DNA from 2 places in the Bradyrhizobium genosp. SA-4 str. CB756 genome. Region 1 is predicted to be linked to the other one. Evidence: predicted binding sites of a transcription regulator. Region 1 holds the regulator's gene; the other holds the start of a gene.
What was found. The regulator HrcA, encoded in region 1, represses chaperone genes, less so after heat shock. The targets are predictions, from matches to a motif close to GTTAGCACTCNCNNNNNGNGAGTGCTAAC.

Region 1 (14,785 bases):
ATTGCGCGATCTGGATGTTTCGTGCGGCAATTGGATATCGAGCGCGGCCGCTCGGCCCGCGTTCACTGGAATTGTGCTAGCGTGGTGCTGCGGTCTCTCGCGGACGCCCTGAACGATGGATATCGCATGCTCGAAGACATAATCGCTGCGCCTCTTGCCCGATCAGGATCGTCGTTTCAGGAGCTGCTCGAAATACTTCGGCCTCATGGGATCAACGCTCATTCCGCGCCGAAGCCCGACGGATCATTTCGTTGGCATGCGGATGTTGCAGTCGGCGCCGGCATGGACGTGGTGCGGGCGGAGCTGTCCGCAGGCTGGGACTGGCGCTATTCATACGGCAAATCGTCGGGTGAGCTCGCCATCAGCCTGCTGAACGCCGGCAAAGCCGAATTGCTCATCGCAGGAAAGAGCGTACAGCGAACGTCCACTGACGTGGCCATCGTGTCGCTTCCGAACCTGCAGGAGCAGAGCGTCGAAGCGGTGGATGGAAGATATTCGAGTGTCACGCTGACATTGCACACGGATGTGGTGACCAAGGCTCTGTCTGCGACGTTCGGAAGCGCGGCCCTGGACGATCTCGATCTGACGCCGAAGCTCGATTTGTCGACCAGTGCCGGGCAGATCCTGTTTCAGCTCATTCGTGCCAGTACGGCCGGCCTGCGTGACGGGATTCTTGCACGCTCGCCGAAAGCCAGTGCTCTGCTCTCGGAAGCCGCGATGCAGTTGATCCTAGAAAATGTTCCGCATCGGCTGACCGACCGCCTGAACCGCCATCCCATGGATGCGCCGCCTCGCCACGTCAGGCGGGCCGTCGAGTACATGCGGGCCAACCTGCATCTGCCGCTGACGATCGCCGATATTTCCGGGAATGTCGGGATCAGCAGCCGGTTGCTGCAATCGGGATTTCGCCGAATCCACGGCACGACGCCGGTCGCCTATCTGCGCAGAATTCGACTCGAAGCGATCCACGACGAGCTGTCGCGACCGGAGAATCTGCTTCCGGTCAGTGAAGTCGCGCTGAAGTGGGGCTTTACCCACATGGGCCGGTTTGCGGCGTCATACCGAGCGGCCTTTGGATTGTATCCGTCCGACACAGCCCGGCGCGCTCGGGGATTTTGCGGCTGAAGGAGGCGACGCAAGGCTCCGAAGCTACTTCTTTCGCTTCTGCTCGATCGCGTCCCAGATCTTCGCCGCGACATCAGGGCCGCCGAGCCGCGCGATGGCGCGGATGCCCGTGGGCGAGGTCACGTTGATCTCGGTGAGATTGCCGTTGATGACGTCGATGCCGACGAACAGCAGGCCGCGCTCGCGCAGCGCCGGACCGATCGTCGCGCAGATCTCGCGCTCGCGCGGCGTGAGCTCGGTCTCCTTGGCCGCGCCGCCGCGCACCATGTTGGAGCGGAGGTCGTCGGTGGCCGGCACGCGGTTCACCGCGCCGGCGAACTCGCCATTGACGAGGATGATGCGCTTGTCGCCGTGCTTCACCTCGGGAATGAATTGCTGGATCACCCAGGGCTCCTTGAAGGTGACCGAGAACATGTCGAACAGCGAGCCGAAATTCATGTCCTGCGGCATCACGCGGAACACCGCCGCGCCGCCATGGCCGTGCAGCGGCTTCATCACGACGGCCCCGTGCTTGTCGCGGAACGCGTTGATCTCGTCCAGGTCGCGCGAGATCAGGGTCGGCGGCATCAGCTGCGGGAAGTTCATCACGAACAGCTTTTCCGGCGCGTTGCGCACGGAGGCGGGGTCGTTGACCACCAGCGTCTTCGGATGGATGCGCTCGAGGAAATGCGTCGAGGTGATGTAGGCGAGGTCGAACGGCGGATCCTGGCGCAGCAGCACCACGTCAAAGCCGTTCAGCGCCTCGCGCCTTGGCTCGCCGAGGGTGAAATGGTCGCCGGGCTCGTCGCGCACGGTCAGCAGCTGGACCGGAGCCACGATCTCGTCGCCGACCATCGAGAGCTTGTCGGGGGTGTAATAGGACAGGCCATGGCCGCGCTTCTGCGCCTCCAGCAGCAGCGCGAAGGTCGAATCGCCCTTGATGTTGATGCGGGCGATGGGGTCCATCTGGACGGCGACGTTGAGTTTCATGGTCTGCCTTTCAGGTCGAGGCGTCGAATGCCGCCAACACATGGCGCGGAAGTGAGCGCGGCGCAATCAGCATGGCGTCGAATCGCAATTCGAATTCGGCATGCTCGGGATGCGCCACGAGCCAGCCTTGCGCGGCGTCGATGATGCGCTGCTGCTGGCGCGGGGTCACCGCATAAGCGGCGTCATCGAGGCTGGCGCGGGCCTTGACCTCGATGAAGGCGATCAAATTGCGGCGGCGCGCCACGAGATCGATCTCGCCATGCGCCGTGCGGTAGCGCTTTGCCAGGATGCGGTAGCCCTTGGCCATGAGATAGGCGGCGGCGCGGCTTTCGGCCGAGATGCCGGTGCGGAACGCGGCGACGCGCTCGGGCGAGGCGACTTTCGGTTCCGCGTCGCCCCTAGTCTTCGCCATCGCCGCCCCGCAGGTCCTTGGCGAGCTCGAGCGCGCGGGCATAAACCTCGCGGCGCGGCCGGCCCGAGAGCGCAACCGCATGCGCAACGGCATCCTTGACGCTGTGCGCGGCCAGCTGCTCGCGCAGGAGATCGTCCAGCGCATCCGATGTCAGCACCTCGGCGTCGGCCGCCGGCGGAGCGATCACCAGCACGAACTCGCCGCGCGTCTCCAGCCCAGCGGCGTCACGCGCCAGCTCGGCTAGCGTTGCGCGCGAAATCTCCTCGTGCAGCTTGGTCAGCTCGCGGCAGATCGCGGCCTCGCGGCTGCCCATGATCTCGGCGAGCTCGGCCAGCGTATCCTGCACGCGATTGCCGGATTCGAACATCACCAGGGTCGCATCGATGCGGGCGAGCTCGGCCAGGCGCGATTTTCGCGCCGCTGATTTGGCCGGCAAGAAACCCTCGAAGAAGAAACGATCGGTCGGCAGCGCGGCGACCGACAGCGCGGCCAGCACCGAGGACGGGCCGGGCAGCGCATAGACCGCATGGCCGGCGGCGCAGACCTCGCGCACCAGCTTGAAGCCGGGGTCGGAGATCAGCGGCGTGCCGGCGTCCGACACCAGCGCGACCGAGCCGCCCGCGGCAAGCGCCTCCAGGATCTTTGGGCGCGCGGCCTCGGCGTTGTGCTCGTGATATTGCTTGAGCTGGGCGGAGATATCGTAGCGCTCGGTCAGGCGGCGCGTAATGCGGGTGTCCTCGCAGGCGATGACGTCGACGCCGGCGAGGGTCTGAAGCGCGCGCAGCGTGATGTCGCCAAGATTGCCGATGGGGGTTGCGACCAGATACAGGCCCGGCGCCGCCTTCGGGGCCGGGAGCCGATGGGCGTCGATGGAGAAACCGCGTGGAGCGGCGTCTGGGCCTTCAGGCGTATTTATCGGGGCCGGCTTTGCGCGCATAATGAATCGAACTTAGGCATGATCCCCGGGGCTGGGAACCGGTCCTCCGAAAAAGATCGCGGCCAAACCCAAGATACGACGGGGTGGGGGCGGGAAAGGACGGGAATGTGATCCACCGGGTCACATGCGAGAGGGTATGAAGCGTCAACGTCATATTCGCGGCGGAAACGCCGCCTTGATGCTGTCGAGGGGTCGGCGGACAGCCAGGACCTACGGGTGCGGCCGTGTTAAGCGGTCATTATCCTTTTGTTTTGGTTAACTATTTGCCGACAATATGCCTGAATCCGCGGCTTCTGTCGCGGCAATGAATGTTGTGACCGGCTGGCGATCGCTGGTCAGAAGAGAAGCTGCAATGCTGGGCCCGCGTGATCCGAAATCTCCCGTTGAGGGGCCCCGAATGTCCGGGGCGACCCGGCGGGGTGCGCTCGGCCTGTTGCTCGGCGCCCCCCTGCTCTCGGCCTGCGCCGGCGTGCAGCAAAGCCTCAGCCAGTTCTCAAATCCCTTCAGCAGCTCCTCTCCGCCGCCGGCCCAGCCGGCCGGACCGCCGCAACAGGCGACCACCGCTGGCACCGGCGGGGTCAAGGTAGCCGTGATCCTGCCGCTCTCGGCCGCCGGCAATGCCGGCCTTGCCGCTCAGTCGATGCGCAATGCCGCCGAGATGGCGCTGGCGGAGTTCCAGAACCCGAACATCCAGCTGCTGATCAAGGACGACAATGGCACCCCGCAGGGCGCGCAGGCCGGCGCGCAGCAGGCGGTCGAGGAAGGTGCCGAGATCATTTTGGGGCCGCTGTTCGCGCAGTCGGTGCCGGCGGTGGCGCAGGTCGCGCGCACGCGCAACATCTCGGTGATCGCGTTCTCGACCGATTCCAGCATCGCCGGCCGCGGTGTGTATCTGCTGAGCTTCCTCCCCGAGTCCGACGTCAACCGCATCATTGAATACTCCGCCAGCATCGGGAAGCGCTCGGTCGCCGTACTCGTGCCCGACAATGCCTATGGCAATGTCGTCGAGGCCGCGGTGAAGGCGGCGGTGCCGCGGCGCGGCGGACGCGTCGTCGCATTCGAAAGATATGGTGCGGATCGCGCCACGCCGGCGCGCACGGTCGCACAGCAGCTCGGCAGCGCCGATGCGCTGTTCATTGCCGATGACGGCGATGCCGTCGTCGCGGTGGCCGATGCGATGACCGCGGCCGGCGCGAATTTGCGCAACATCCAGCTGCTCGGCACCGGCCTGTGGGACAATCCGCGCGTCTATGCCAGCCAAAACTTGCAAGGTGGCCTCTACGCTGCGCCGGATCCGGCCGGTTTTCGCGCGTTCTCCGGCCGCTATCGCACCAAATATGGCGCCGAGCCGATCCGCACCGCGACGCTGGCCTATGACGCCGTCGCCCTCGTCGCCGCGCTCGCGCGCACGCAGGGCACCACGCGCTTCTCGGCGGACGTGCTCACCAATCCCTCGGGCTTTGCCGGCATCGACGGCCTGTTCCGCTTCCGCGCGGATGGCACCAATGAGCGCGGACTTGCGGTGATGAAGGTGACGACTGGCGGCGGCGTGGCGGTTGCGGGCTCGCCGAAGAGCTTTGGGGCGTAGTTCAGGACGACGGTCCCGTAGGGTGGGCAAAGCGAAGCGTGCCCACGAATTTCACGTGATGTAGTGAGAGATGGTGGGCACAGCGCGAGTGCGCCTTTGCCCACCCTACGAGAGCTCGTTACGCCGCGAGATCCGCGACCACCGCATCCAGCACCGGGAATCCGCTGCTCGTCACGCGCAGGCGGCCCGTTGCATCGACCATGATCGCGCCCTCCTCGCGCAGCAGCGCGATGCGGCCGGCATCGAGCGGACGGCCGGAGAGCGCCTTGTACCGCGCGGGGTCAATGCCCTCGGCGAGGCGCAATCCCATCAGCAAAAATTCGTCGGCGCGTTCTTCGCTGTTGAGGAGATCGTCGGTGACGACGCCGTGGCCGTTGGTCTCGACCCGGAGCAGCCAGGCTTCGGGACGCTTCTCGGTGGCGGTGGCATGGCGCACGCCGTCGATATCGAGGCGGCCATGTGCGCCCGGGCCGATGCCGGCATATTCCTCGCCGCGCCAGTACACCAGATTGTGCCGGCACTCGGCGCCGCGGCGCGCGTGATTGGAGATCTCGTAGGCGGGCAGCCCCAGCTTGTCGCAGGTCTCCTGCGTCACGTCGTAGAGCGCGCGGGCGACCGCCTCGTCCGGCGTCTTCAACTTGCCGGCCTGGTGCAGGCCGAAGAACGGCGTGCCTTCCTCGATGGTGAGCTGATAGAGCGACAGATGCTCGGCGGCTTCATCGATGGCGTGCCGCAGCTCATCGGCCCACATCGCCGGCGTCTGGTCGGGGCGGGCGTAGATCAGGTCGAACGAATAGCGGTCGAACGAGCGGCGCGCGATGGCGACGGCATCGAGCGCCTCGCGTGCGCTGTGCAGGCGGCCGAGCGCCTTCAGCGAGGCATCGTCGAGCGCCTGCACGCCGAGCGAGACGCGGTTGACGCCGGCGGCGCGATAGCCGGCAAAGCGCGTGGCTTCGACGCTGGTCGGGTTCGCTTCCAGCGTGACCTCGACGTCGCTCGCGACGGTCCAGTGCTTGCCGATGGCGTCGAGCACGGCGCCGACGGTTGCGGGCTGCATCAATGACGGCGTGCCGCCGCCGAGGAAGATCGAGGTGACCTTGCGGCCGGGCGCGCGCTGCGCTGTCGTTGCGATCTCCCGCGCGAAGGCGGAGGCAAAGCGTGCCTCGTCGATCGCGGCATGGCGGACATGGCTGTTGAAGTCGCAATACGGGCACTTCGACAGGCAGAACGGCCAGTGCACGTAGACGCCAAAGGCTTCAGATTCTTGTTTTGACGCGTTTTCCTGGCGCGAACCGGTAACCACTTCGCTCGAAAACGCTCTATCGCGGCTCAAGGCAGATCTCCGCCAGTTTCACGAAGGCGCGGGCGCGGTGCGACAGGCCGAGGCCGAGCGGCGGCAGGCCGTGCTTCTCGATGCTGGTCATCTCGCCAAAGGTGCGGTCGTATCCGTCAGGCAGGAACATCGGATCGTAACCAAAACCGGCATTCCCGCGCGGCGGCCAGACCAGCGTGCCGTCGACGCGCGCCTCGACCTCTTCGAGATGATCGTCAGGCCACGCGACGCAGAGCGCAGAAACGAAATGCGCGGTGCGCTTCGCTGGCGTGGTTGCGCCACGTTCCTGGAGCAGGCGCTCGATCTGGGCCATCGCCGCGGCAAAGTCCTTGCTCGGTCCGGCCCAACGCGCGCTGTAGATGCCGGGCGCGCCGTCGAGCGTGTCGACCACGATGCCGGAATCATCGGCGAAAGAGGGAAGGTTGGTCGCCTTTGCCGCCGCGATCGCCTTGATCGCGGCATTGCTGCGGAAGTCGTTGCCGGTTTCCTCCGGCTCGCCCAAGCCGAGCTCACCGGCCGACACCGCCTCGATGCCGTAAGGCGCGAGCAATTCCTTCATCTCGGCGAGCTTGCCGGGATTATGGGTCGCGATGACGAGCTTTCCGGTGATTCGGCGGTGCATGGCTTATTGACTACGCCACGGCCAGTTTCTGCAAGTCCACCAGGCGCGCGATGCCTTTCTGCGCCAGGGCGATCAGCTTCAGGAACTCGTCCTGCGTGAACGGTTCGCGTTCCGCGGTGCCCTGCACCTCGATGATCCGGCCATCGCCGGTCATGACGAAATTGGCGTCGGTCTCGGCTTCGGAATCCTCGGCATAGTCGAGGTCGAGCACGGGCGTGCCGTTGTAGATGCCGCAGGAGATCGCGGCGACGTTGTCGCGCATGACGTTGGTCTTGATCATGTTGCGCGCCTTCATCCAGTTGATGCAATCGGCGAGCGCGACCCAGGCGCCGGTGATCGAGGCCGTGCGGGTGCCGCCGTCGGCCTGGAGCACGTCGCAATCGACCGTGATCTGGCGCTCGCCGAGCGCTTCGAGATCGACGATGGTGCGAAGCGAGCGGCCGATCAGGCGCTGGATCTCGACCGTGCGGCCGCTTTGTTTCCCGGCGGAGGCTTCGCGGCGGGTGCGTTCCGAGGTCGCGCGCGGCAGCATGCCGTATTCGGCGGTGACCCAGCCGCGGCCCTGGCCCTTCAGCCATGGCGGCAGCCGGTCTTCCAGAGTGGCCGTGACCAGCACATGGGTGTCGCCGAATTTCACGAGGCAGGAGCCTTCCGCATATTTGACCACGCCACGCTCCAGCGTCACGGGGCGCAATTCGTCGGGCGCACGGCGGCTTGGCCGCATGGAAAATCCTCCAAAAACTCACTGAAAAGGGCTGTTCGCGGTGCTTGTAGGTGGGGTGAGGGTGGGCGGCAAGGCCTTTTCGTCCCCTGATTCCAGGCCCGCAAACACCACGCTTGTCAGACGCATCGGGGATGGACAAATTATGAGCATCTGAGAGGAGTTACCGTCTGTGGCCCAACACGATCCGATCCATCTGATCGCGCCGCGCGCAGGCCTCGCCCAGCTCAACGAGCGTTCCCGCGACATCTTTCGTCAAATTGTCGAAAGCTATCTCGCGACCGGCGAGCCGGTCGGCTCGCGCAATATTTCGCGGCTGATCGCCCTGCCGCTGTCGCCGGCCTCGGTCCGCAACGTCATGGCCGATCTGGAACAGCTCGGCCTGATCTATGCTCCGCACACCTCCGCCGGCCGGCTGCCGACGGAACTCGGCCTGCGCTTCTTCGTCGACGCCCTGATGCAGGTCGGCGACCTCAACGAGGCCGAGCGGCAGTCGATCCAGAGCCAGCTTGCCAGCGTCGGCCAGGCGCAGTCGGTCGAGGCCGCGCTGGACCAGGCGTTGACGCGGCTGTCGGGCCTGACCCGCGCGGCCGCGGTGGTGCTGACGCCGAAATCCAATGCGCGGCTGAAGCATATCGAGTTCGTCCGCCTGGAACCCGAGAAGGCGCTGGTGATCCTGGTCGGCGAAGACGGCCAGGTCGAAAACCGCGTGCTGACGCTACCGCCCGGAGTTCCCTCCTCGGCGATCACCGAGGCCGGCAATTTCCTCAATGCGCGCATTCGCGGCCGCACGCTCGCCGAAGCGCGGCTCGAGCTCGAAACCGCGCTGGGCGAAGCCCGCGCCGAGCTCGATCAGCTGACGCAGAAGGTGATTTCCGCCGGGATCGCGAGCTGGTCCGGCGGCGAGAACGAGGATCGCCAGCTCATCGTCCGCGGCCACGCTAATCTGCTCGAGGATCTGCACGCGCTGGAGGATCTGGAGCGGGTTCGCCTGTTGTTCGACGATCTCGAGACCAAGCGCGGCGTGATCGACCTCTTGGGCCGCGCTGAGACCGCCGAGGGCGTGCGCATTTTCATCGGTTCGGAGAACAAGCTGTTTTCCTTGTCCGGCTCCTCGACGATCATCTCGCCGTATCGGGATGCCGCCGGTCATATCGTCGGCGTTTTGGGCGTGATCGGGCCGACGCGGCTGAATTATGCCCGCGTGATCCCGACCGTGGACTACGCCGCCCGCATCGTCAGCCGGCTCCTGGGGGGCTGACCGGCATTTGCGCCGATCACGGGCGCTTGATTTTCGCCCGCTTAGGCACGATATCCGGGCCAACAATCCCTGGAAACGAGTTCGAGATTTGAGCCGATGACCGATCGAGACCGGCAACCCGAAGACACGACCGCACCGACCGGCGAGCCCGTGGTGTCAAAACCCTACATCATGCCCGACGATCCCGAGCCGGGTTCGGTCGAAACCTTGCAGAAGGAAGCCGCCGAGGCGCGCGACCGCATGCTGCGGACGCTGGCCGAGATGGAGAACTTGCGCAAGCGCACCACCAAGGAGGTCGCCGACGCCCGCCTCTACGGCATCACCGGCTTTGCCCGCGACGTGCTCGACATCGCCGACAATCTCCAGCGCGCGCTCGATGCCGTTCCGGCCGAGGCGCGGGCCGCGGCCGATCCCGGCCTGATCTCCCTGATCGAGGGCGTCGAGCTCACCGAGCGCTCGCTGCTCAACGCGCTGGAAAAGCACGGCGTGAAGAAGTTCGACCCGCAGGGCCAGAAGTTCGATCCGAACTTCCAGCAGGCGATGTTCGAAGTACCCGATGCGTCGGTGCCGTCGGGCACCGTGGTGCAGGTCGTGCAGGCCGGCTACACCATCGGCGAGCGCGTGCTGCGCCCGGCCCTGGTCGGTGTCGCCAAGGGCGGCGCGAAGGCGGCGGCCAACAGCAACGAAGTGAACTGAGTTCGGGCGTCATTCCGGGTTCGGCTCTGCGAGCCGCCCCGGAACGACTGTGTGAGAGCCTACGCACTCACCGCGATATCCGCCGACTGGATCCGCTTCACCCCGGCCTTGGCCATATCGGCCCAGGCCTTGGCGAGCGAGCCCTGCGTGTCGATGCCGCGGCAGGCGTCTTCCACGACATAGACCTCGAAGCCAGCCTTGCGCGCGTCGAGCGCGGTCCAGGCGACGCAGAAATCCGTCGCCAATCCCGCAACGAAGACGCGCTTGATCTTGCGGCCCTTGAGATAACCGGCGAGGCCCGTGGAGGTCTTGCCGTCGGCTTCGAGGAACGCCGAATAGCTGTCGACGTCCTTGTGAAAGCCCTTGCGGATGATGAGCTCGGCGTGCGGGATCGCGAGGTCCTTCGACAGCGACGCGCCGTCGGTACCCTGCACGCAATGGTCGGGCCACAGCACCTGCTTGCCGTAGGGCAAATCGACGGTCTCGAACGGCTTCTTGCCGGAATGCACCGAGGCGAACGAGATGTGGCCGGGCGTGTGCCAGTCCTGCGTCATCACCACATTCGCAAAACCTTTCGCGATCTTGTTGATGACGGGCACCACCTGCTCGCCCTCCTTCACCGCGAGGCTGCCGCCGGGCAGGAAGCAGTTTTGCACGTCGATCACGAGCAGCGCCGAGGTGTCGTCCGGCTTGATCGATGCCGCTGCGAGGAGTGCGGTCGGAGTGAGGGCAGCAAGCGCCGTCGTTCCAAGCGCCGCCAGGATTTGTCGCCGATCCAGCATCGTTCGCCTCCCCTTGTGAGCCAATGGAGGCAAAGCCTAGTTCCGCGCGCGAGCGAACTGAAGCCCGAAAATGCAGCCGGCTTTGGTGAGGGGTTGGGCTTGCCGGCCCCAACATCGCTCGTCCCGGACAAGCGCGCCCTCAGGCGCGCGCCGATCCGGGATCCATAACCACAGGGAGATGTTTGGCGAAGACGCTTGGTACTGCGACCGATCACGATCGCCAGATCACGCGGTATGGGTCCCCGCCTTCGCGGGGACGACACCGAATGTGTTGCTACCCCTTTGGCTGAATCCCGTCGCGCACCGCGCGGAAGCGGGTGAAGGCGGCCTGCCACTGGTCGCGCGGGGCGCTGGCGATGATGCGCAGCGAGGCGCCGCCGGTCGAGAAGCGGATCCACTGCACCACGGTCACCGGGACCTTGTCCTTGCCGCTGACGCCGTCGATCCGGGTCTCAAAGCCCTGCTGGCCGTTGATGCGGATCGGCTCCGACATGGTGACGCGCGACTCGCGCACGCCGGGGATCTGGAGCGCCGCCTCCTGGGCGAAGCGGGCGCGGTCGTCGGCGGCTTGCGGGGTGGCGCCGATCAGGCCGAGGATCATGAACGGCTTCTGCTCATAGCCGGTGCTCTCGTTGCCGTCGGCGAGGATGATGCTGGAGCCCGGCGCCAGCGTGCGGATGTCCTTGAAGTCGGCCAGATCAGTGATCTTGAACGGCATCAGCGCGATCTGCTCTTCGGCCGAGACCTGCTTGCGGGTGGTGGCGCTGGCAAACATCTGCCGCACCGCCTCGTCGGTGTAGATCTTGGTCGCGTTCTCCGGAATCTGGACCGCGACATAGCCGGAGAAGCCGGCGCCCGGCACGATCATCGAATAGCGCTTCACCGGGGTGTCGCCCGCCTTGCCGCTTTCGGTGGTGAAATAGGCAAGACCCGCGGGGGTCTCGATCTTGTCCTGCTTGACGCCGCCAGTGCCAGCCGGATTGGAATTGAAGGCGCTGACGACCTCGCCATAGGCCGCCGGCGGCAGCTCGGTGATCAGCACCTTGACGCTGCCGTCCTCGCTCTCGAAGCCCGGAAAGGTTTTGGCCGTGTTCAGCCCGACCAACGGCACCATGCCGAGACGAAGTCCGGGCGGGTAAATGGCGTCGGCAGCAAGGGCCGGCAGCGCCGAGGCAACGAGGAGGGCGAGCGCAGCGAGGGGGCGGATCAGCTTCATGGGCACTCTGATTGGTTCACATTGAGGCCGTTCGATGGTCGGCGATCGGGCCCTTTGTCGCGCGAAGCAGCCCGGTGGCGAGGCTGTCCGGCCGGTCCGCCTTGTAGCGGGTTTGGCCTGCCGGTAACAGGGCGGGGCGGATCACGGTGGCGGGGGCTGGCGGACCGCCGGACCTGTTAATATTTCCTCACCCGCAAGGGCGGTTGAGCCCGGATATGTTCTTCCAAAACCCAATGTTTTCACGGCCGAAACTTGCGTTCGGTCCTTGCGGCCCCCTCCCCCCCTCCTATATGAGCCTCAATCATCGCAATATCGCGGATGTTTGATCTTAGGGGGTTTCGGTTCGGGTGCCTTCTGGGCCCAGCCAACCTGCCGCAAAAAGAAGGATATCAGGACCATGGGAAAGGTCATTGGGATCGACCTCGGCACCACGAACTCGTGCGTCGCCGTAATGGATGGCAAGAACGCCAAAGTCATCGAGAATTCCGAAGGCATGCGCACGACGCCTTCGATCGTCGCCGTCACGGACGACGGTGAGCGCCTCGTCGGCCAGCCTGCCAAGCGCCAGGCCGTTACCAATCCCGAGCGTACGTTCTTCGCAGTGAAGCGCCTGATCGGCCGCCGCTACGACGACCCGATGGTCGAGAAGGACAAGAAGCTCGTTCCGTACAAGATCGTGAAGGCTTCCAACGGCGACGCCTGGGTCGAGGCCGACGGCCAGACCTACTCGCCCTCACAGGTCTCGGCTTTCATCCTGCAGAAGATGAAGGAGACCGCGGAAGCCCATCTCGGCCAGAAGGTCGACCAGGCCGTCATCACCGTTCCTGCCTACTTCAACGACGCCCAGCGCCAGGCGACCAAGGACGCCGGCAAGATCGCGGGCCTTGAAGTGCTGCGCATCATCAACGAGCCGACCGCGGCCGCGCTCGCCTATGGCCTCGACAAGACCAAGGCCGGCACCATCGCCGTGTACGACCTCGGCGGCGGCACGTTTGATATCTCCATTCTCGAAATCGGCGACGGCGTGTTCGAGGTGAAGTCGACCAACGGCGACACCTTCCTCGGCGGCGAAGATTTCGACATGCGCCTCGTGGGTTATCTGGCCGACGAGTTCCAGAAGGAGCAGGGCATCAACCTGCGCAACGACAAGCTCGCGTTGCAGCGCCTGAAGGAAGCCGCTGAAAAGGCCAAGATCGAGCTGTCGTCGACGACGCAGACCGAGATCAACCTGCCCTTCATCACCGCGGACCAGACCGGCCCGAAGCATCTGACGATGAAGCTCACCCGCGCCAAGTTCGAGGCGCTGGTCGACGACCTCATCCAGAAGACCGTCGAGCCCTGCCGCAAGGCGCTGAAGGACGCCGGCGTCACCGCCGGTGAGATCGGCGAAGTCGTGCTGGTCGGCGGCATGTCGCGCATGCCGAAGGTCCAGGAAGTCGTGAAGCAGCTGTTCGGCAAGGAGCCGCACAAGGGCGTCAACCCGGACGAAGTCGTGGCGATCGGTGCCGCGATCCAGGCCGGCGTGCTCCAGGGCGACGTCAAGGACGTGCTGCTGCTCGACGTGACCCCGCTGTCGCTGGGCATCGAGACGCTGGGCGGCGTGTTCACCCGCATCATCGACCGCAACACCACGATCCCGACCAAGAAGAGCCAGGTGTTCTCGACCGCCGAGGACAATCAGAACGCGGTCACCATCCGCGTCTTCCAGGGCGAGCGTGAGATGGCGGCCGACAACAAGATGCTCGGCCAGTTCGATTTGATGGGCATTCCGCCGGCGCCGCGCGGCATGCCGCAGATCGAGGTGACCTTCGACATCGACGCCAACGGCATCGTCAACGTTTCGGCCAAGGACAAGGCCACGGGCAAGGAGCAGCAGATCCGCATCCAGGCCTCCGGTGGTCTGTCGGAAGCCGACATCGAGAAGATGGTCAAGGACGCCGAGGCCAATGCCGAGGCGGACAAGAAGCGCCGCGAGGCCGTCACTGCCAAGAACGAGGCGGATGGTCTCGTGCATTCGACCGAGAAGGCTCTGGCCGAACACGGTTCGAAGGTCGCCGAGAGCGAGCGCCGCGCCATCGAGGATGCCGTCAGCGACCTCAAGGAAGCGCTGAAGGGCGACGATGCCGAGGCGATCAAGGCCAAGACCCAGACGCTGGCCCAGGCTTCGATGAAGCTCGGCGAGGCCATGTACAAGCAGCAGGCCGAGGCCGACGCCAAGAAGGATGCGGCCAAGGACGACGTCGTCGACGCGGAGTTCACCGAGGTCGACGACGACAAGAACAACAAGAAGTCCGCCTGAACCCCGAGAGGGTGTGATGCGGACGGCTTGGACCCCACACGCTAAACTGGCCTCCCCCCTCAAGGGGGAGGCCGTCGTGTCGGGACGGGCGGGCGGGATGCCCGTTACGATCAATCAAATCCCAGCATCTATGCTCAACGCTGCCATGCAGCCCTCTGCCGCAAATCAGAAGGCTGCCTATATCGTCGCGTGGCGACGTTGTTTCGCTCCGACTTGACTCGCGATTGGATAGACCGAGCCTGCCATGTCCACCAAGCGCTGCTATTACGAAACCCTCGAAGTCGAACGCACCGCTGACGATTCCGTCTTGAAATCGTCCTTTCGCAAGCTTGCGATGAAATTCCACCCGGATCGCAATCCCGGTGACGACAGCAGCGAGGTCAAGTTCAAGGAAATCAACGAGGCCTACGAGGTCCTCAAGGACAAGGACAAGCGGGCCGCCTACGACCGCTTCGGCCATGCAGCTTTCGAGCAGGGCGGCGGCTTTGGCGGCGGCGCCGGTTTCGGCGCGGGCTTCGCCTCCTCCTTCTCCGACATCTTCGAAGACCTGTTCGGCATGGCCGGGCAGCGCGGCCGCGGCGGCCGCGAGCGCGGGGCGGACCTGCGCTACAACATGGAGATCACGCTCGAGGAAGCCTTCGGCGGCAAGACCGCGCAGATCGAGATTCCGGTCTCGGTGACCTGCGAGGCCTGCTCGGGCATCGGCGCCAAGGCCGGCACCAAGCCGAAGACCTGTTCGACCTGCGGCGGCGCCGGCCGTGTGCGGCAGTCGCAGGGCTTCTTCACGCTGGAGCGGACCTGTCACGGTTGCCAGGGCCGCGGCC
Region 2 (14,785 bases), 1.1 Mb from region 1:
TGGCGAGGTCGTGCTGGAGCTCTGGTGCAAGGGCGGCAAGGGCCAGTTCTCGGTCGCCGGCAACACCGTGATCTTCGTGCCCGGCCAGATCCAGGATCGCTCCTGTCCGCCGGCCAAGGCCCAGGCCGACGACGACCTCGTCGCGGCGCTCGGCAGCGTCGAAACCTGGAAGCGCCAGGGCGACGTGCTGACCCTGATCGGCCCGAAGCCGCTGCGCTTTCGCGCCAACGGGAATTGACCGTCAGGTCATTCCGGGGCGACGCGTCAGCGTCGAACCCGGAATCTCGCGCTACAATCTCCAGATTCCGGGTTCGCGCTTTGCGCGCCCCGGAATGACTTCGTCACTTCCACACCGACTTGTCCGCGTCCCACCGCTGGCCCTTCAGCTCCTTGGCGAGCGCCTCGATCGAGCCGTTGTCGTCGGGCTGATCGCCTTCCTCGTCGGCGGAAGCGTCATCCGACAGATTGAGCTTGGCGCCGCTGCTCTCGTCGGCGGTGGTGGTCGAGGGGCTGCCGATCCACAGCATCAGCTTGTCGGTGGCGCCCGGCTTGTCGGGCGAGATCAGGCCTGCGACCTCGATCGTGTCGGTGAGCTCGAGCGCCGGGAAATCCTGGTTCGGCCGCTTGAAGACCAGCTTGAGCTTGCCGGTGGCCGGGTTGAAATTGTGCGACACCGGCTTGGCCGCGAGCGTCCTGCTCAGCACGCCGGCGAGGGCCGAAGCGAGCTTGTCGCGGTTGACCTTGTCGCCATCGCGCCAGTCGGCGGCGGGAATGCGGATGGTGCGGTCCATCTCGGTCATCCCCGCGGTCCAGCCGGCCGCGGTGACGCCGGGCATTGCCTTGAACTTTGACAGCAGCGCGGCCGCGCGCTCCGGATCGACCGACATGTTGATGGTCTGCTCGCCGGCGCGCAGCGCGTCGCAGCCGACCGAGAGGCTTGCCAGCGTCACCTCGATGTCCTGGCCCTTCAGGCTCTTCAGGAACTCGGTCGCCGCATCCAGCTTGACCTTGACCGCGATCGCCTCCGGCGAGACGTCGGTGAAGTCCTTCGGCTGCGGCGTGATGCCGTCGTCGGAGGTCTGGTTGTCCAGAAACTCCTTCTCGCTGAGATCGGAATTGTCCGGCGAGGTCACCTCGGTCACGGCCTGGCCAATCGAAATCTGGCCGCGGAATTCGAACGTGTCGCCGGTCGGCTTGCGCAGCAGCTTGACGCTGACCGGCGATTTCTCGCCGAGGCTCTGCGTCGTGCCCGTCAGGTTCTGGCCGGCGACCTGGAGATTGACGACGAAGCGGTCCTTGCGGTCGGAATTCTTCGCGACGGGATAGCAGACGTCCAGCACGGCCGCGGTGACCGTCTTGCCCTGGCGCGTTTCCTTCAGCACCACGTCGGCATTGCCGTCCATCAGCCCGTCGATCGAGGTGAAATAGCGCGTCTCGGTTCCGCCCGGCGCGGCGGCCTTCGGCGACAGTTTCATCTGGGCGGATGCGACCTCGGGCGAGGCGGCGAGCAGAGCCGCCAAGATCATCGTCGGGCAAACCAGAAGCGCGCGCATCGCCGAAATCCTCGAAGGAACAGAATCGGCCGCCACCGTAGTTGGTTTTGGCCGTCGGTTGAATTGCAAAGCGTCAGGGAGAGGATCGGCAAAAAAGAAGGCCGCCCGGAGGCGGCCTTCGTAACGCTGTAATGAAGGATGGGCTTAGAAGCCGCCCATGCCGCCGCCGGCGGGCATCGCGGGCGGAGCTTCCTTCTTCGGCATTTCGGCGACCATGGCCTCGGTGGTCACCAGCAGGCCGGCGACGGAGGAGGCGTCCTGCAGCGCGGTGCGGACCACCTTGGCGGGATCGATGATGCCCTTCTCGACCATGTCGACATAGTCCTCGTTCTGGGCGTCGAAGCCGAAGGTCTCGGACTTGTTCTCCAGGATCTTGCCGACCACGATCGAGCCTTCCACGCCCGCGTTCTCGGAGATCTGGCGGATCGGAGCTTCCAGCGCCTTCAGCACGATGTTGATGCCGGCCTGGACGTCCGCATTGGCGTTGGTGAGACGGCCCACCGCCTTCTTGGCGCGGAGCAGCGCGACGCCGCCGCCGGGGACGATGCCTTCCTGCACCGCGGCGCGGGTGGCGTTGAGCGCGTCCTCGACGCGGTCCTTCTTCTCCTTGACCTCGATCTCGGTGGCGCCACCGACGCGGATCACCGCGACGCCGCCGGCGAGCTTGGCAAGGCGTTCCTGGAGCTTCTCACGGTCGTAGTCCGAGGTTGTCTCCTCGATCTGGGCCTTGATCTGGCCGACGCGGGCCTCGATGTCGGGCTTCTTGCCGGCGCCGTTGACGATCGTGGTGTTCTCCTTGTCGATCACGACCTTCTTGGCGCGGCCGAGCATCTTCACCGTGACGTTCTCGAGCTTGATGCCGAGCTCTTCCGAGATCAGCTGGCCGCCGGTGAGGATGGCGATGTCCTCCAGCATGGCCTTGCGGCGGTCACCGAAGCCCGGCGCCTTGACGGCAGCGACCTTGAGGCCGCCACGGAGACGGTTGACGACCAGGGTCGCCAGCGCCTCGCCCTCGACGTCCTCGGCGATGATCACCAGCGGCTTGCCCGACTGCACCACGGCTTCCAGCACCGGCAGCATGGCCTGCAGGCCCGACAGCTTCTTCTCGTGCAGGAGGATGTAGGCGTCCTCGAGCTCGGCGGTCATCTTCTCGGCATTGGTGACGAAGTAGGGGCTGAGATAGCCGCGGTCGAACTTCATGCCCTCGACGATGTCCACCTCGGTGTCGAGCGATTTGTTCTCCTCGACGGTGATGACACCCTCGTTGCCGACCTTCTGCATCGCCTGGGCGATCATCTTGCCGATGGCGGCATCGCCATTGGCCGAGATGGTGCCGACCTGGGCGACCTCGGAGGAGGCGGCGACGGGCTTGGCGCGCTTCTCGATGTCCTTGACCACGGCCTGGACGGCGCTGTCGATGCCGCGCTTGAGGTCCATCGGGTTCATGCCGGCGGCAACCGCCTTGGCGCCTTCGCGCACGATCGCCTGGGCCAGCACGGTCGCGGTGGTGGTGCCGTCGCCGGCGAGGTCGTTGGTCTTGGAGGCGACCTCACGCACCATCTGGGCGCCCATGTTCTCGAACTTGTCCTCGAGCTCGATCTCCTTGGCGACGGTGACGCCGTCCTTGGTGATGCGCGGCGCGCCGAAGCTCTTCTCGATGACGACGTTGCGGCCCTTCGGGCCGAGCGTCACCTTGACGGCGTTGGCGAGAATATCGACGCCGCGCAGCATGCGGTCGCGCGCGTCTCCGGAAAACTTGACGTCCTTGGCAGCCATGGTCTGCAATCCCTCGTGTTGCGTGATGTGTCTTGTTTCGTGCGGTGCGGCGCTCTCTTCGTCATTGCCGGGCTTGACCCGGCAATCCATCCTCGTACGAAGAATGATGGATGCCCGGGTCGTCTAGCGCGAAGACGCGCTTCGCGCTTCTGCCCGGGCATGACGATGGAGTATTCAGCGGCCGTTCAGGCGGATGGCCTTAGGCCAGCACGCCCATGATGTCCGACTCCTTCATGATCAGGAGCTCTTCGTTGTCGATCTTGACCTCGGTGCCCGACCACTTGCCGAACAGCACGCGGTCACCCGCCTTGAGGTCGATCGGAATCAGCTTGCCGGTCTCGTCGCGGCCGCCGGGGCCGACGGCGACCACCTCGCCCTGGGACGGCTTTTCCTTGGCGGTGTCCGGGATGATGATGCCGCCCTTGGTCTTTTCCTCGGCGTCGATACGTTTGACCACGACACGGTCATGCAGCGGACGAAATTTGGATTTAGCCATGACGTTTCCCTTTGGAGGCTCGCTTCGGAAGTAGTGAAGTCGGTGGGGCGGCGCTGCCGTTCCTCCTCTTCCCGAGGATCGAACGGAGCGCTTAGCAATCGGGCTTTCCGAGTGCTAAGAGTGGCCCGGGAATATGGCTTGGCCGCGATCCTGTCAAGCAAAGGTGGTTAAGCGATTGGTGAGGCGGATATAGGATGGTGGCATTGGAAACTTGGTCGGGGCGCCGGCGTATTAAACGACGTCATTGCTCCGGCGGCAGTTTTGCGCTTGGCTGCGGGAGGGGTGCGGCCATGGTCTTGTTCGGGGGAATGCCATGATCAATTCAGCTCGCGCGCGCACGGTCGCCAATCTGGCCGCTGCCTCTGGCCTGGCGTTGCTGCTTGGCGCCTGCGGCGGCGGCATGAGCCTACCGTCCTTCTCGTCCTCCCAGCCGGCACCCGAGGCCGAGCCCGGCACCGGTCCTGAAATGCCGGCGAGCATCCGTGCCGACGAGATCGTCGGCCGCTGGGGTCTCGCCTCGTTCCAGAACCCGGCCGACCGCGCCCGCACCGAGGCCGCGGCGAGGGCCCAGTGCAAGAATCCCTACGTGATCACCGCCGGCTCCTCCGGCGGCGTGATCATGCATCTCGCCGACCAGGCGACCCCGCAGGAGCTGCGGCTGAAGGGCTCGCCCAGCGGCAAGAACTATATCGGACCGGCCGGCCCGACCCCCGGCGAGCAGGACCGTGAGATCGTCTCCTTCGACGGCCGCGTCCTGATCACCCGCTTCATCGACAAGGACGCCGCCACCCGCTACGGCAACATGGTCTACGTCCGCTGCGCGCCGCGGGCGTGATCATTCCTCTGTCGTTCAGGGGCACGCGAAGCGTGAACTATGGTGCGCGCTTGCGCACCTGAGAATCTCGAGATTCCGGGTTCGGTCCTGCGGACCGCCCCGGAATGACAGCGTGAGATAAATCCCCAAAAAACAAAAACGCCGGCCCCAGGGCCGGCGTTTTGCTTTATCCGTATCTGGTGCGCTCAGTCGAACAGCGCGTCGATGTCGTCCTGCGAGGCGTGGCCGACGTCGCCGGCGAGCTTCGGGCCGTTGAGGAGCTTCTCGTCGTCGCTGCGCTGGTCGACCGGCGCCGGCACATGGGCCTTGATCGCGTCGACGCCGCCCCAGATCTCCATCATCGCATTGATGTGCTGCTCGATGAACTTCATCGTGGTCATGACCTTGCTGATGCGCTGGCCGGTCAGGTCCTGGAAGTTGCAGGCTTCGAAGATCGAGATGACGCGTTCCTGGATGTCGTCGGCGAGGCGCTTCTGCTGGTCGGCCGAGTCCACCTTGGACATCGCGCTGGCGGCCTGGTCGATCGATTCCGCGGCTTCGAGGATCTGCTGGGTCGCCTGCTCGGTGCCGCCGACGACCGCGCCGAGCTCGCCATTGACCTTGGCCATCTCGCCGCCGTCGAAGCTCTTGCCGTGCAGCGTCGCGATCTCGCGCTTGGTGCGGTCGATGGCGTCGTGGATCAGGTCGAGCTCGACCTTCAGCTTCTCGCACTGCTCGATCTGCGCGCGGTAGGTCTCGAGCATGGTGCGGGCTTCGGAAAGCTCGTGGGCCGTGGACGCGTCGATCGCCGCCATGGCCGCGCTGCCGGACAGCGGGGCAGCCACAACGCCCTTGGCCATCTGTGCGCGGATCGCACGCAACTCCGCCATGATCTCGCTATGCATCGGGCCTGCCTCTTCGGTTACGTCAAGAATCGGCATCTCGCCACCGACGATATCTTCGACGCGAAAACGTTTGCGGTGAACAGCCATCAGGATACTCCCCCCACCTCACTCACGCGTCTTTGTAGGCAGAAGCGATTTAACACGAAGTTCACAGCCGGAACTGTGTTTGCAGACGCGCGCGGCGGCGCGCAAAGACGCGATTAACCATGCGCGCGCGGCATTCATCGAAAATAAACGCTGATCGCCAAATTGCAGCCTCGTGCACGACGTGGTGAATCGAAACGGCCTTTCCGTTTACCAAACAAAACGGCTTTTGCTCTTTATTGACCACGTCGAGGGGCGCGATCAGCCATCAGCTCTCCAAGACGCAAATGATCTAGACGAAACAGTACAGAGTACGTCGATGTTCAAGAAAATGTCTGTCGCGCTGCTCGGCAGCGCTTGCTCCGTCCTGGCCGGCGCGAACAGCGCGAGCGCCTTCGACAACACGGTGCCGAACGATCCGCCCGCGGTGCTCTACGCCCCGCAGGTGCCCCCCGCGCCGGTGCGCGTAGCCTCCAATTCGAACATGGGCGGCGGCTTCATCGAGTTCCTGTTCGGCGACGGTCCCGGCCGCGGTCCGGCCTACGCGCCGCAAGCGCCGGTCTATCAGCAGCAGCCCGGCTATTACGACCAGCGCCGCCTGCCGCCGATGGGCGAGCCGCAGATGCAGGGCGGATACCAGCAGGGCGCGCTCCAGCAGGAAGCGATCGATCCGCGGCAGCGTCCGTTCGATCCGAGATTCGAGAAACAGATCGTTGACTATAGCGGCAAGGAAACTGCCGGCACGATCGTGGTCGATACGCCGAACAAGTTCCTCTACCTCGTCGAAGGCAACGGCAAGGCGATGCGTTACGGCATCGGCGTCGGCCGTCCCGGCTTCACCTGGTCGGGGGTCAAGTCGATCACGGCAAAACGCGAATGGCCGGACTGGACGCCGCCGGCGGAAATGATCGCACGCCGTCCCGATTTGCCCCGGCACATGGAAGGCGGGCCGGAAAACCCGCTCGGCGCCCGCGCGATGTATCTCGGCTCGACGCTCTACCGCATCCACGGCTCCAACGAGCCCTGGACCATCGGCACCAACGTCTCCTCCGGCTGCATCCGCATGCGCAACGAGGACGTGATCGACCTCTACGGCCGCGTCAATGTCGGCACCAGGGTCGTGGTGATGTGATGTTCTTGCTTCGCCTCTCCCCGCTTGCGGGGAGAGGCTGCATTGCATCGGAGATGCAATGCGGGTGAGGGGGAGTCTCCGCGAGTCCAACTCTCACTCATTTTGCGGAGAGAGCCCCTCGCCCCAACCCTCTCCCCGTAAGAACGGGGAGAGGGAGAAGACCGGCCTCACGCGTAATCGCTGCCGCCATCGTCGCCGCCGCCGAAATCGCTGTCGTCGGCCATGTCCATGTTGCCGTCGTCGTGATCGTCGTCGTAATTCTGGTCGTTGTTGTCGCGATCATTCGAGGCCTGGTCGAAGAAGCCTTGCTGAGAATCCTGGCGAGAATCCCGGTTCGAGCCGACGTCGTTGAGGCCGGCATCGCGCGCGAGCGAGCCGCCGGACTGGTCGCTGCTACCGCCCCACGGGCTGCGATCGCCCAATGCGTTGGTGTCGCCAAAGGCCTGCTGGTGCCCGCCGCCCATCATGCCGCGGATGCTGGAGAGCAGCAGCGAGCCGCCGACGACGCCGGCCGCGGCTGCCGCCGCCGTGCCGAGGAACGAGCCGCCGCCACCGCCGACCGGCGGGGCGCCATAGCCCGGAGCTTGGCCCTGACCCGGACCTTGTCCGTAAGCCTGACCATACGGCGGCTGGCCGTAGCCCGGCTGGGTCTGCTGCATCGCTTGGCCGGTGTTCCAGACCGGCCGCTGCTCACGCGGCGGCACGTTCGGAACGGAACCGTGCGACTGGCTGCCGCCGAACAGCGTGTCGCGCATGGTGTCCAGGAAGCCGCCGGACTGCTGCTGCTCGGGCGCATGGGCCGCTTCCAGCTCCTGGATGCGGTTATGGGCGCGCTTCAGTGCTTCGTCCTGTAACAACGTGGTCTGCACCAGGGCGTAGATCGCGCCGGGTGCCTTGCGCAGGCCGTCGGAGATCGCGGTGATCGCGTCGGGATCGCGCGGTGCATTTTCCAGTTTCGAAAGCCGGTCGAAAAGCTCGTCAACGAGCTGGCGTTCCTGCGGCGTCATGATCAATCTCCCTCGCGCAAACCAAGCGCGAGCAAGATGTAGGGTTCCATTATGGCCCCAACAGTGCCGGCCGGATTAAATTTCAGTATGCGACAAGCTGACCCGCGGCTTGTTTTCCGCCGGGTTCACCCCAGCGTGACGCCGCTGTCCGCCAGCAGGCGCGCGAAGGCATCGCTGGCAAGATACGCGTGCTCGCGCTCGCGGACGTCGGTCATCGGATCGAGGCCGGTGAGGACATCATCGACGAAACCGGGATGGCACATCACGAGGCCGCCGTCGGGGAGGCCTTGGAGGAATTGCCGCATCAACGCGCCGAAATCGGCCGCGCGCGTGAACTCATAGGCGCCGGCAAAGCCCGGATTGAAGCTGAGGCGAGCGCCACCCGCGCGGCGGCGGAATTGCGCGCTGAGGATATCGAGCACCATGGCCTTTGGGGAGGCGAGGCGCTGGGCCAGCGGCAGGTTGCGGCCGCCCTGGCGAACCCAGGCTTTCGGCGCGCCCTCGCTGACGGCATCGACAAAGCCGTCGCGCACCTGCGGAAAGAGCTGCACATGCTGGTGGCCGTCGACAAAGTCGGGCGCGCGGCCGAACGCTTCCACGAAGGCCGCCAGCTGCGCCTTCACCTCGTTGCGAAAGAATTCGCGGTCGAGCCGGCGTGCAAGCCCGGCGCGCAGCAGCTTTGGAAACGGCAAGAACATGTCGCCGTCGAGGGGGCGGAAGTGCATGGTGAGCGGCCGGAACGGCGCCGACAACGTCACGTGCAATCCGATAGCGCAGCGCCGGCTCGCCTTCACGGAGGCCTGGAGCGCTTCGACCTCGCTGCGTTCGATCGCGGGGCCGACCACCATCACCGAGGTCGCGTTGAGGCGGCCGCGTTCGATCAGGTCGCGGATGGCGCGGTTGACACCCGGGCTGATGCCGTAATCGTCGGCGCAGAGCCAGATCCGCCGCAGACTCGCGGCCGCGCTCATTCGGCCGCGGTCCTCTTGGCGGCGTCATCGGCCTCGAAATGCTTCTCGCTGTGCTCGGCGACGAAGTAGATCGGGCGTGCCTTCAGCTCGGAGAGGATCTTGCCGATATATTCGCCGACGATGCCGATCATGATCAGCTGCACGCCCCCGATCGTCATCAGGCCGACCACGAGCGAGGGATAGCCGGGCACCTGCTTGCCTGTGGTGAACACCTCCCAGAGGATTGACAGGCCGAACAGGAAGGCGATGCCGGCGAGGATGACGCCGAGCAGGCTGGCGAAGCGCAGCGGCGCCACCGAGAACGAGGTCAGGCCCTCGATGGAAAGACCGAGCAGGCGCGCGGCATTGAAGGTCGTGACGCCATGGGCGCGGGGCGCCGGCTCGTAATCGACGCGGATCTGGCGGAAGCCGATCCAGCTGGCGAGGCCCTTGAAGAAGCGGTTGCGCTCCGGCAGCTGCCGCAGCGCCGTGACCGCGCGCGGCGAGAGCAGGCGGAAGTCGCCGGCGTCCTCCGGAATCTTCTGGCGCGCGCCCCAGTTGATCAGGGCGTAGAAGCCGTGCACGGCGAGCCGCCGCAGGAAGGTTTCGTTGTCGCGATGCGCCTTGGCGGTATAGACGACGTCATAGCCGTCTTCGATCCAGTGTCGCACCAGCTGCTCGATCAGGGCCGGCGGATGCTGGCCGTCGCCGTCCATGAACATCACGGCGCCGAGCCGGGCATGGTCGAGGCCGGCCATCAGCGCCGCCTCCTTGCCGAAATTGCGCGACAGCGACACCACCTGGACGTCGATCGCGTCGGCCGGCAGCGAACGGGCGATCGACAGCGTCGCATCCGCGCTGCCGTCGTCGACATAGACGACCTCGCAGGACAGCCGATAGCGCTGCCGCAGCGTCCTGGCGAGATCGCAGATGCGCTGGTGCAGGGCGGCAAGGCCCGCCGCCTCGTTGTAGACGGGGACGACAATCGACAGCCCCTTCGCGGCGGCGCTGCTTGGGGTGGTTGTCAGGCCGGAAACGTCAGAGCCCAGCGTCATCGATTAGGGTTCCAGAGGCGATCAAGTCTTCTCAACAGCATATGGTAGCTGCCGTTTGCTGTCGCTACGCTGAACGAACCTGAGGCTCACCGCCGCAGGAACGCCTCGAGTTTGGCGAACAGCGGGTTCTCCCGGTCGAACACATAGTCGAGCGAGACCACCGAGACGGTCTCGGCGCCGTGCTCGCGCAGGAAGCTGGCGACCGCATAGAGCTGGCCCGGCGGGCAGTGCAGCGTCAACATGCCTGACGAGGTCGGGCCGCCGAACGGGGCCTCGACGCCGAACCGGGTGTGGGCTTCGCCGAGCAGCGCCGCGTCGCACTGGCGGAAGCGGGTGCGGACCTCGCGGTATTTGTTGGCCCGCGCCCTTGCGGCGATGTGGTCGAGGATGACGCGCGCGGTCTCGCGCGCCTGCGACGACCAGTCGGCGTCCTTCGACGCCACCAGATTGGCCTGGCTGCGCAGCATCACGCCGTCGTCGAGCACCCGCAGGCCGTTGGCGGCGAGCGTGGCTCCCGTGGTGGTGATGTCGACGATCAGCTCGGCGCTGCCGGCCGCCGGCGCGCCTTCGGTGGCGCCCGCGCTTTCGACGATGCGGTAATCGGTGATGCCATGCTGCGAGAAGAACGTGCGGGTCAGGTTGATGAACTTGGTCGCGACCCGCATCCGCATGTGATGCTGCTCGCGGAAGCCGGTGGTGACGTCGTCGAGGTCGGCCATGGTGCGGACGTCGATCCAGGCCTGCGGCACCGCGACGACGACGTCGGCATAGCCGAAGCCGAGGCCCTCGATCAGCGACACGCGCTTGTCGGCGTCCGCGATGTTCTCGCGCACCAGGTCCTCGCCGGTGACGCCGAGATGCGCAAAGCCGCGGGCGAGCTGCGCGGCGATCTCGCTGGCCGAGAGATAGGCGACCTCGACATTGTCGAGGCCTGCGATGGTGCCGCGATAATCGCGTGCGCCGCCGGCCTTCGACAGCTTGAGGCCGGCGCGGGCGAAGAACGCTTCGGTGTTTTCCTGAAGGCGGCCCTTGGAGGGAACGGCCAGAACGAACGGCGCGCTCATGACTTAAGCTCCCACCTTGCGGCCGATGCGGCTCAGCGCATCGATCCAGACCGAGAACCCGACGGCGGGGATCGGCTCGGCCGATCCAAGCTGGGTCATCAGCCCGTCATAGCGGCCGCCGGCGACCAGCGGCTCGACGCCGTTGCCGCGGTGATGCAACTCGAATTCGAAGCCGGTGTAATAGTCGAGGCCGCGCCCGAACGCTGTCGAGAAGCGCGTCTGCTTCACGTCGATTCCGCGCGCCGCCATGAAGCCGACCCGGCTCTCGAACTGGTCGATCGCGGCAGACAGATCGAGCTTCGCATCCGCGGTGAGCGCGCGCAGCTCGGCGATGGCGTCGTCCGGATTGCCTGATATCGACAGGAAGCGCTTGAGCACGGCGATCGCCTCGCGCGGCAGCGCGCCGCCCTTCAGCGTCGATTGCTCCAGGAAACGATCAGCGATCTCCGCCGTGGTGCGGCCGCCGACATTTGTGGTGCCGGCGATCGACATCAGATCGGTGACGAAGGCCAGCGCCGCCTTGCGGTCGGAGCCGGCGAGTGCGGCGAGCACGCCCTCATATTCGCTGCGGGTCGCGGTGGCCGCGGCCGCCAGCTTCTCCAGATCTTTCTCCAGACTGATCTTGCGGTTGAAATCCTTGACCAGGCGGCGGCGCCAGACCGGAAAAAGGTTCAGCGCGTCGAGCAGCGCATTGAACAGCGCGACGTCGCCGGTGCGGATCTCGACATCGCGGACGCCGAAGGCCCCCGTGGCCTCCAGCGCCAGCGCCAGCATCTCGGCGTCGGCCGCGGCGCGGTCCTGACGACCGAACGATTCGATGCCGGCCTGAAGGAATTCGCTGGCCTGGCCGCTGCGGTAGCGGAACACCGGACCGAGATAGCTGAACCCCGCCGGCTGGCCGGCCTGGCTAGATGCGAGGTAGTCGCGGGCGACCGGAATGGTGAGGTCCGGCCGCAGGCAGAGCTCCTCGCCGGAGAGGTCCGTGGTCAGGTACAGGCTCTTGCGGATGTCCTCGCCGGAGAGGTCGAGGAACGGCTCGGCCGGTTGCAGGATCGCGGGCTCGGCCCTGACATAGCCGGCCTGCGCGAACGACAAGAGCAGCGTATCCGCCCAGGCGGCGGAGCCGGCAGCATTTGAGGTGGCAGTCGCGGTCATCTCAGGGTCCATCGTCCCGGTGGAACCGGGCAAGGCAAGGGGGAGGCGAATTGGCGCAGCCCTTAGCATGGCCCGAAAGCGGTTTCGACCTCCAATGGATCAATCCCTTAACGGCTTTGGAGCTGGAAGGACGCGATCTCGCGGAAAGTGTCTCAGGTAATTTAATACCTGAAAACGAGAGGTCTGGCTTTCATTCGGTTTGGCCAGCGACGTCTATGGACCCATCGTCAGGCAATGCGCCGGTGGAAGCGAAGACAAGCCCTGCTGCTTCCAGCACAGCGTGATCTGCGAGCTGCTCGGCAAGCTCGAGAATTCTGTGCCTTTTGCCCGGGTCCCTTATGCCGAGAAACGCCTTGATCAGCCCGAGTTCCTCGCGCCGCCGCATCTCCAATGCATCGTCGTCCATGGTCAGGTCGTCCCCAGCGGCAGCCTCATTGCTGGTCGCTGATTTTGTGCGTCGCATGCGACTCGCCGCCGCAACCGCAGGCTCGACCTCACATTGAGAAATTGAGTGCGGCGGGCAAGTCGTCGCATACTCATTTTGGGTATGGCGGATCATTCATCTGCTGCCGCCCTTCGTTTACAATGTAAATATTGGTTTCCGATTCATGCGCAATACTTCAGATGTTATCCGGGCGGTCTCGCGGCATACGCTGGCCTATATGCTGTTTTCGATCAGCGAGATGTTCCGGCATTACGACGAGTTCGATCCGCTGGACCTTCTGATCGTTCATGCAATTCTCAACGCGAATGTCATCAATGTGATGAACGACCCGTCGCTGGACGAGAGCTTCTCCAGCATTCATGCGGTCGAGCCGGATGCGATCAAGCAAGGTGTGTCTCGGGCGGCACTCTCTCGCTTCCTCAGCCTGCCGCTCGAGACAGTTCGCCGTCGCGTGACAGGACTTAAGAAACGAAAGATTCTCGCCGAGACCAAGGCCGGGCTCATCGTGACCGAGCAGAACGCTTTCAGGTTTGGGAACAATCACGAACTGCAGAAGACCAATATGCTGTTGCTGACCAAACTGCTGCGCGATCTCAAGCGCTCCGGCATCAACGGGCCGGACGATCTGCGCGTCCGCAAGGGCGCTACATCCACGAGGAAGGCGAAATAAGCGGCGGGATATGGATCGAAGCCATCTCAACATCGCTCGCGATGGAGCGCAAAAAATAGCGGCGAACGGCGGGCTGTCTTTTCAGGGGCTGAGGCCATCCGCTGCCCTCGAGCTTCAATCGTACGACTTCGATCATTTCGGCGAAACCGAGCGATATGCCGGCGCGTCCAGCATGCCGCTGTCTGTCGGGACAACTGCCATCATGCGCGCCAGGCTTAGCCTGCCAAACATGACTCTCTCGCTGGTGAAGACGTTCCCGCGGATCATTCGCGGTTATGACCTGGCCCATGCCGTCGCCGTGGTGGTTCCGATGGATCATGTGACCGCGACCCGGATCAACGGGCGGACGATTGGCAGCTCGATCGTGATTCTAAAGGGAGCGTCCGATTGCCTGGTCTATGAGCCCGAGGGGCGCCTGATAGGTGTTGCATATTTCAGTGCGCCCGGGCGCGAGCCTTGGGGACAATTGAGCGACGGCTATCACCTGCTGAATGCGGCACCGGGCATGCTCGCCTCTCTGCGCGGCTTGATCTCCACGACGCTTGAAACCGCAGCCTATGATCCAGACGTCCTGGACGAGCCGGCCTCGCGAGCCGTCGTCGAGCAATCGCTGCTCAGCACCGTGGATGCCGCAATCCGGACCAGCGTGACTAGTGCGGCTGCTCCATCCCTGACGAATCGCTATCGGCAGATCGTCGTGGACATGGAAGAGTCGATACGGCGCAATCTGATGATCTGGCCCAAGACCACCGAACTGGCAGAGCAGGTGGGCGTGTCGGTTCGGACCCTCCAGAGCGCGACGCTGGCCATTTGCGGCATGAGCCCGAATCGCTACAGCCGGGTGTTGCGCCTTTGGTCGGTGCGCAAGCAGCTGCGCGTCGGCCCGGCAGCGCGCAGTGTGAAGTCCTGCGCGATTGCGCATGGCTTCTGGCATCTGAGCGAGTTCGCGGCGAGTTACCGGGCAGCCTTCGGGGAACTGCCGTCCGAGACCTTGCAGCGGTCGCTGCGAGGGGAATAGGCTAACCGCCGCCCCAATCGCCCAGCACCGCTTGCACCAGCGCCAGCGCTGCCACCGCGGCGGTGTCGGCCCGCATGATCCGCGGACCCAGCGCCAGCCGCAGGATCTTGGGCTGCCGCAGCAGCAGGGCCCGCTCTTCTTCGGCAAAGCCGCCTTCGGGACCGATCAGCACGTCGACGCCGTGGCCGGCCGCCTCGCGCGCGTTTTGCAGGTTCTGGACAGGATTTTGGACGTCTGCCGCTTCATCGCAGAAGATCAGCAGCCGATCGGCGGGGCGCTGGCTCAGGTAGCGCTCCAGCGGCACCGGCTCGGCGACACCGGCGATGCTCAGGATGCCGCATTGCTCGGCCGCCTCGACCACATTGGCGCGCATCCGCTCGGTGTTGACCCGGGAAGCCTGGGTGAACCGGGTCAGGACTGGTTGCAGCGTCGCGGCACCCATCTCGATGGCCTTCTGGACCATGTAGTCGAGCCGGGCATGCTTGAGCGGGGCGAAGACGTAGGCGAGGTCGGCCAGACGGTCCTGGGGCCGGGTCTGCTGCAGGATCACCAGCCCATCCGGCCGCTTGCGGCCCTCGATGGCGGCCTGCCACTCGCCGTCGCGGCCGTTGAAGGCCAGAACTTCGGCCCCGGCGGCCAGCCGCAGCACATTGCCGAGATA

Region 2: the regulator HrcA is predicted to act here: its motif matches at 3,916-3,944, upstream of BRAGE_RS0144220 (co-chaperone GroES).

Annotation. Positions count from the first base shown of each region.
Region 1 covers NZ_KI421499.1:8,051,097-8,065,881, forward strand. The annotation lists gene BRAGE_RS0138960 (helix-turn-helix transcriptional regulator) at 127-1,125, shown strand; gene gshB (glutathione synthase) at 1,150-2,094, opposite strand; gene BRAGE_RS0138970 (YraN family protein) at 2,105-2,506, opposite strand; gene rsmI (16S rRNA (cytidine(1402)-2'-O)-methyltransferase) at 2,493-3,443, opposite strand; gene BRAGE_RS0138980 (penicillin-binding protein activator) at 3,796-5,031, shown strand; gene hemW (radical SAM family heme chaperone HemW) at 5,150-6,334, opposite strand; gene rdgB (RdgB/HAM1 family non-canonical purine NTP pyrophosphatase) at 6,351-6,986, opposite strand; gene rph (ribonuclease PH) at 6,997-7,710, opposite strand; gene hrcA (heat-inducible transcriptional repressor HrcA) at 7,880-8,968, shown strand; gene grpE (nucleotide exchange factor GrpE) at 9,065-9,664, shown strand; gene pncA (bifunctional nicotinamidase/pyrazinamidase) at 9,724-10,446, opposite strand; gene BRAGE_RS0139015 (hypothetical protein) at 10,721-11,662, opposite strand; gene dnaK (molecular chaperone DnaK) at 12,060-13,961, shown strand; gene dnaJ (molecular chaperone DnaJ) at 14,206-14,785, shown strand, end outside.
Region 2 covers NZ_KI421499.1:9,162,735-9,177,519, forward strand. The annotation lists gene BRAGE_RS0144205 (META domain-containing protein) at 1-238, shown strand, start outside; gene BRAGE_RS0144210 (hypothetical protein) at 342-1,553, opposite strand; gene groL (chaperonin GroEL) at 1,698-3,329, opposite strand; gene BRAGE_RS0144220 (co-chaperone GroES) at 3,529-3,825, opposite strand; gene BRAGE_RS0144225 (hypothetical protein) at 4,139-4,660, shown strand; gene BRAGE_RS0144230 (protein phosphatase CheZ) at 4,846-5,631, opposite strand; gene BRAGE_RS0144235 (L,D-transpeptidase family protein) at 5,948-6,760, shown strand; gene BRAGE_RS0144240 (DUF2076 domain-containing protein) at 6,928-7,767, opposite strand; gene BRAGE_RS0144245 (ChbG/HpnK family deacetylase) at 7,893-8,738, opposite strand; gene BRAGE_RS0144250 (glycosyltransferase family 2 protein) at 8,735-9,772, opposite strand; gene hisG (ATP phosphoribosyltransferase) at 9,859-10,836, opposite strand; gene BRAGE_RS0144260 (ATP phosphoribosyltransferase regulatory subunit) at 10,840-11,991, opposite strand; gene BRAGE_RS51220 (hypothetical protein) at 12,182-12,397, opposite strand; gene BRAGE_RS0144270 (hypothetical protein) at 12,600-13,106, shown strand; gene BRAGE_RS0144275 (helix-turn-helix domain-containing protein) at 13,117-14,124, shown strand; gene BRAGE_RS0144280 (16S rRNA (uracil(1498)-N(3))-methyltransferase) at 14,126-14,785, opposite strand, start outside.